Prochlorococcus marinus str. MIT 0912: one gene and its partner. Each later gene encodes a partner of the first gene's protein in a complex. Links are inferred from orthologs where the notes say so. Each region holds a gene or a part of one and is shown on either strand. Other genes may lie near its edges. The genes, in order: rodA and mrdA.

The links.
Region 2: the proteins of rodA (region 1) and mrdA are in contact, whole or in part, in a crystal structure (PDB 6PL5), measured with the Thermus thermophilus proteins. The link is inferred for Prochlorococcus marinus str. MIT 0912 from one-to-one orthologs. Residues at the interface, in WP_223903423.1 of Thermus thermophilus: Phe161, Val165, Phe168, Val169, Leu172, Pro198, Tyr199, Glu202, Tyr211, Arg212, Asp213, Gln220, Val221, Gln223, Ser224, Ile226, Ala227, Ile228, Gly229, Ser230, Gly266, Phe267, Val270, Leu274, Tyr277, Gly278, Leu281, Phe285, Leu289, Arg297; in WP_223903432.1 of Thermus thermophilus: Arg4, Ile5, His6, Leu8, Ala9, Phe12, Ala15, Leu16, Leu19, Gly20, Arg22, Ala23, Trp24, Leu26, Gln27, Val28, Tyr31, Tyr34, Leu36, Leu43, Thr45, Asp47, Lys156, Gln157, Gly158, Ser160, Val184, Leu201, Glu202.

The regions. Positions count from the first base shown.
Region 1 is NZ_CP114783.1:1,109,126-1,112,296, reverse strand. The notes cover bases 116-2,953. They hold rodA (rod shape-determining protein RodA), read left to right. Parts: upstream 116-816; coding sequence 817-2,091; downstream 2,092-2,953. Other genes in these bases: O5640_RS06705 (sensor histidine kinase), read left to right, coding at 2,519-2,953; O5640_RS06715 (Mrp/NBP35 family ATP-binding protein), read left to right, coding at 116-807. Outside these bases: more of O5640_RS06715, read left to right, coding at 1-115; more of O5640_RS06705, read left to right, coding at 2,954-3,171. UniProt on the Escherichia coli protein: Peptidoglycan polymerase that is essential for cell wall elongation. Also required for the maintenance of the rod cell shape. Functions probably in conjunction with the penicillin-binding protein 2 (mrdA).
Region 2 is NZ_CP114783.1:1,389,784-1,392,974, forward strand. What follows is about bases 1-2,858. They hold mrdA (penicillin-binding protein 2), read left to right. Parts: upstream 1-443; coding sequence 444-2,273; downstream 2,274-2,858. Other genes in these bases: O5640_RS07980 (hypothetical protein), read left to right, coding at 1-30; O5640_RS07985 (hypothetical protein), read left to right, coding at 47-424; O5640_RS07995 (NADPH-dependent FMN reductase), read right to left, coding at 2,282-2,806; O5640_RS08000 (diflavin flavoprotein), read right to left, coding at 2,857-2,858. Also shown: more of O5640_RS08000, read right to left, coding at 2,859-3,191. UniProt on the Escherichia coli protein: Catalyzes cross-linking of the peptidoglycan cell wall. Responsible for the determination of the rod shape of the cell. Is probably required for lateral peptidoglycan synthesis and maintenance of the correct diameter during lateral and centripetal growth.

The DNA of each region.
Region 1 (3,171 bases):
GGTGGCCAACCTCAGGGGTTAACTCCAATACCAAAAGTGAAAAATGTTATCGCCATAAGTAGCGGTAAAGGTGGTGTCGGTAAAAGTACTGTTGCTGTAAATCTGGCTTGTGCACTTAGTCAAAAGGGTTTCAAGGTTGGCTTGCTAGATGCTGATATCTATGGACCAAATACGCCTTATATGCTTGGAGTGAGCGACATAACCCCTGAAGTTAGTGGTTCGGGTGCAGAGCAAAAGATTATTCCCATTAAAACATGCGGAATTGGAATGGTTTCAATGGGATTATTAATTGATCAAAATCAGCCAGTGATTTGGCGCGGCCCAATGCTTAATGGAATTATTCGACAATTTTTATATCAATCTTCTTGGGGTGAACGTGATTTTTTAATAGTAGATCTTCCTCCTGGGACAGGAGATGCTCAACTTTCATTGGCTCAGGCAGTTCCCATGGCAGGTGTAGTAATAGTAACAACTCCACAAAATGTATCGCTTCAAGATTCAAGAAGGGGGTTGGCAATGTTTAAACAAATGAATATTCCCATACTCGGAGTGATTGAAAATATGACCTATTTTATTCCTCCCGACCAGCCACAAAAATCATATGAGATTTTTGGTTCAGGAGGAGGTAAGCAATTAGCCAAGGAAAATGATGTCCCTTTACTTTCTCAGATACCAATAGAGTCAGATACTTATTCTGGAACAGGGAAGGATCTGCCAGTCGTTCATACATCTCCAGAGTCAATAACAGCAAAAGTATTTTTAGAACTTGCTGGAACTTTATGTAATTCTTTATATGTTAAACATTGATTTAAAGCAATGCTTGGGCTTGGTCGCAATAAAATATCTACTTCAAAAATAGTTAGAAACAAGAAATTTTGGAAAGATCCAGATCTTATTATTTGGATTGTACCTTTTATTTTAGTACATTTATCTTGTGTATTAATTGCAAGTACTCAAAGGAATCTTGGAATTACACATTGGTATCAACATGCAATTATTGCGTATATAGGGTCTTTAATTGTTTATTTTTTAGCTCAATTACCTTTGCAAGATTTAAGAAGATTTCTCTTGCCAATATATTTTTTTACTATTCTAGTACTTCTTTATGTAAATTTTAGTGGTACTTCCGCCCTTGGAGCGCAGAGATGGTTGAGTATTGCAGGATTAAATATTCAACCATCGGAGTTCGCAAAATTAACTTTAATATTTGTTTTGGCTTCTATTTTAGATCGAAAAAGGTTTTCTAATTTATCTCATTTAATTAAACCCATAGTAGTTTCTTTTTTACCTTGGATTCTGGTTTTTATACAACCTGATCTTGGTACATCTTTAGTCTTTGGAGCCATATTGCTTGGGATGTTGTATTGGTCGGGGATGCCATATGAGTGGGCATTTATAATTTTGGCTACTTTGGTTACTGGATTATTATCATACTTATATCAATTTGGACTTTTTATATGGATTCCAATAATTGGTTTTATGTCTTATAAGTCTCTGCCAAATCAAAAAAAATTTCTAACATTGATTGTTATTTTCTTTCATTCATTAATAGCAAAAATTTCTCCTTGGTTTTGGGAAAATGTTTTAAGAGATTATCAAAGAGATCGACTAATTCTTTTTCTTAATCCTAGCAAAGACCCTTTAGGTGGTGGATATCATATGCTTCAAAGTAAAATAGGCATTGGCTCAGGAGGATTGCTTGGATCAGGTCTGATGCAAGGTCAATTAACTAAATTAAAATTCATCCCAGAGCAACATACTGATTTCATATTTAGTGCTCTTGGAGAAGAGACAGGTTTTTTAGGAACTTTGCTAGTAGCATTTTTATTTTTTATTTTAATTGTTCGATTAATAAAGATAGCTGTTGATGCTCGTACTGATTTTGAATCTTTAATTGTTATTGGAATAGTTTCAATGTTTATCTTTCAAATTATGGTGAATATATTTATGACTATTGGACTTGGTCCTGTGACTGGAATCCCATTGCCTTTTATGAGCTATGGAAGAACTGCGTTATTTGTTAATTTTATAAGTCTGGGCTTTTGTTTATCTGTTTCACGAAGAGGCCAGCCAATACGAAATAATCTTTGATTAAACAATATTGATTATTTGTTAAAGGATTAATTAAGTCAAAATAGATATTTGAATGTAGGTATGATTACAACTTAAATACCATCTTGAGGTTAAGTTTTTGCATCTTTGTAAAGGAAGGAATCCTCACTTTAGGATTAATCATTAGTTTAATTGAGTTAGTTATTCTTAGTATTCGTTGGATTCAAGGTGTCATTACTCCTTGCTAATCCAGACTCAAAGACGAATCAGCTCAAATGATCTTAATTTGTCCTGAGAGACTTTATTAGCCTTCAAATACAGAGATTAGGAATTTCTCAATCTCTCTATTTGAAATAGTTGGCTAAAGACCCTTGAGAGTAGCAACTCTGATTTCTATGCTTTTTCAACCTTTAAAATTTTATCTATCAAATGTATTTAAAGGTTTGTATGAGGTTTGGAGGTTTTCGTGAACACGCCTCTAGTAACTATTCAAGCTTTACAAAAAAGAATGGCCCAAGGGGTCCCTCATGCCAAATGTAGTGAATCCGCAGCTAGGAGAATGTGGTGGGCAGCTCTAGATACACTTCAGTCAGACATCTTGCTACCAATGAACCTTACAAGGGGTTTATGGTTGTCTTCTCCTTTGCCGGCTTTGTATGAACCTAAATTACTAAAGAAATTTCAAGGTTGGGTTTGGGCCCCTAAGGATTTGTTAAACCTTACAAATCCCTCTATGGGAATGTTGCCTCCCAGTCAATCATTATCGATGGATTTCCACAATGATTCTTCTGGCTATGAGCGCTTGACGCTTTTGGAGGAAGATGGCAATGACCCATTGCTAATTGTTATCACTCCAGAAATCCAAATTGCTTTGGCTTTGGAAGGTGAATGTCAGGAGAGGAAATTACTAATGCGTAGTGATCCTGAGACTTTGAGTGATCTTTTGACATTACTTGATAACAGATTGACTACAGAAAATGTTGAACAAGCAAATAATCTCCGAAACGCACTTGGGGAGATGGGACAGCTGAAAACCAATGATGATCTATCCAAAGTATTTTGGCCTTTACTATCTCAACGACTCGCATGCATTGCACCAAGTTTAAATATTCAACCTTT
Region 2 (3,191 bases), 280 kb from region 1 along the record:
CCAACCTCAGAAACAGGTATTCTAAAGTAGAATTTATCATGCCATTATGGCTAAAGATCAGTTAAGGGATTTTCATTTATTTGCAATGGAGTCTGCTTTGCCTTTTGGTCTGGGCATTATTAATAATGCTAAAAGTGGTGGATTTCAAAAAATAATGGATGTATTCAAGACAAAAGATCCATTTTCCGAATTCCAAGTTGATGGCGAAACCTCTGCAAAGACAGTGAGGGACAAGATTGATCAATTGATTCCTGGCTTAGGTTATCCAGTTGTTTCAGTTGACGTAACTGTTGAAGAGAATTATCCGGATTATGAAAGTAATGATCAAGATTCCTTAGTTTTAACTTTAAATAGAATTGATAGTGAACTAGATCAATTGAGGAGTTTTCTCAATGATGACTCATTAAAGATAGATGATCAATAAATATTTTTGACTTTTAGAGATGAAGAAAAAAGAGAAATTATATCTCAGTTCTAAAAAGCACGTAGGTGCATTCAATCAACCCCTCATTTTCTTTTTGTTTATTTGTTTAATTTTTTCAGTAACAAGTGTGCGTCTTTTTTGGATACAAATACTTAATGGGTCCTATTATAAAAAAATCTCAGAAGAAAATAGAATTAAGTTAATAGCTAATCCACCAATAAGAGGAAGATTATTAGATCGTAATGGTGTAGTTCTTGCTGATAATAAACTCTTTTACTCATTATCTATTCAACCTAGACTTCTAAATAATATTGAATGGATTGATCTTAGACAGTCTTTATCTGATTTGTTAAATGTTTCTACTGATGAACTAGATACGGCATTTAATAGAAGTAACTCCAATACCCCATATAAAAAAGTATTATTAACTGATTTATCAGAGGAGCAAGTTATTCGTTTTAAAGAACAAGAGAATAACTTATACGGTGCTCAAATAGATATTGGTTTAGTGAGACATTATCCTTATAAGTCTTTGGCTGCTCATACTTTAGGTTATACGCAGTTGATAACTCAAAATGAGTTTTCTAAGCTTTCAGAAAGAGGTTATAAATTATCTGATCGAATTGGACGTAAAGGTATAGAAGCTGCGTTTGAATCTCAATTGAGAGGTCAATGGGGAGGTGAAATGCTTGAGATTGATTCAATGGGTACGGTTCAACGAAGCCTTGGGTTAAAGCTGCCAAAAGCTGGTAAGGATATAAAATTGACTCTTGATTTAGAACTACAACGCACTGCAGAAAAAGTGTTGTCCGATAAAATTGGTGGAGCAATAGTAGCGATTGATCCACGTACAGGTGCAATCAGAGCAATTGCTAGTCAACCCACTTTTGACCTTAATTTTTTTTCTCAGCCTTTTACAAAAAAGCAATATGACAATCTTTTTTTGTCATCGAACCTTCCTCTTTTAAGTAGAGCATTTAATGCATACGATCCAGGTAGTACATGGAAGCCTGTAACTGCTATAGCTGGTATGGAAAGTGGTAAATTTCCTGCTACTAAAAAATTAAATACGGTTCCTTGTATTACATATGGGAGTCATTGCTTCCCAGAATATAATAAAAGAGGTTTTGGTTGGATTGGATATGAAGATGCATTCAGAGTTTCTAGTAATACTTTCTTTTACCAAGTTGGGGTTGGGTCTGGTTCGAATGCTTTATATGATGCGGCAATCAAGCTTGGCTTCGACAATTACACTGGGATAGAAACTTCTCTTGATGAAAATAAAGGCTTAGTAGGGACTAAGAAATGGGCCGATGAAGGTCGAGGCTTGGGGAAACCTGGAGAAACACCATGGATCGTAGAGGATATGGCTAGTGCATCTATTGGTCAATCTGTTGTTCTAGTTACTCCATTGCAATTAGCACGAGCATATGCAGTGTTTGCAAATGGTGGTTATTTGATTACTCCTCATTTAGTTGATGCTAATAAAAACTGGCGATCAGAAAAATATCTACAAAAAGTAGATATTAATGATACTACACTTGATACAATTCGTCGTGGACTTCGAAAGGTCGTAACTAGTGGTACTGGTGTGGGCATAAATTTAGATACCTCTATTCTCCCTCCAGTCGCTGGTAAAACTGGAACGGCTGAAGATAGTAGTGGTGGAAGGGATCATGCATGGTTTGCTTGCTTTGCACCATATGATTTGGGAGAAATAGTTATTGTTGCATTCGCTCAAAATACTCCTGGTGGAGGTTCTGTGCATGCTCTACCTATGGCAAAAAAAATGTTGCAGACGTGGTATGAGCAAAAATCTGATAATGAGTTAACTAGCAGTAAAGATTAGATATTGAATCAATGAGAATGATTTAGTTTTAGTAGTTGATTTATAATTGCGTTGATTGATTTATCCTCAGCTATTTTTGATTTATTCGTCGCTAATTGACGACCTAAGACCAAAGCTCCAAGATGAGTTAATTGAATGCGCATCGAAAGTAATAACTCCATACATCCTCCTCCTGAAAAACTTGCAATTGCAATTGGCCGATTGTTAAATAAACTACGAAAGTCTGTTCCTTGCACAGACAGCCAAGCGATTGCATTTGTAAGAATTGGAGGAATTGAGCCGTTATATTCAGGCGCACAAATGACCCAGTGTGAGTGACTCTCCATTTGAGTATTGATCGACTTAAGATTTTCTGGTGCTTTATCTTTTGAATTATGACGTGGATTAAATATAGGTAAATCATTTTTTGATTCTGTCAAATCAAGCAATTCGGATGAGTAATTTAGTGCCTTGCCTGCGACTAGAAATCTTTTGGCTAGTTTGAGATTTTCTCCATTACTAGCAGCTATAACAAGAAGCTTTTTATTTGACATTGTGAATCAAAAGGGAAGTGTGAATGGATGATGTCGTTTTTGAAATGGATCTAGTAGTTCGCTCCGGTTTTTCGATGATGAACTGCTGTTACTCCATCTTTTTTAATGACTTTTCCATGTTTAATCTCAGCATATATCAGCCAATGATCCCCACACTCCATTCGTTGACTAACTGTACCCTCTAGCCAGGCTAAAGCTTCGTTTAATAATGGCTGATTGCTTGGACTTAATTTAATCTCTAGATCGGTAAATCTATTATCTCCAGGTTTGAATGATTGGAGAAATTGTTTAAGGAGGCTTTGGTGATTGTTTTGCTCTAAAATGTTTAGAGCAAAGTTATCTCCTGTATGAAGTAAGTTTTCTACAGCTCTTTCTTTAGCGACTG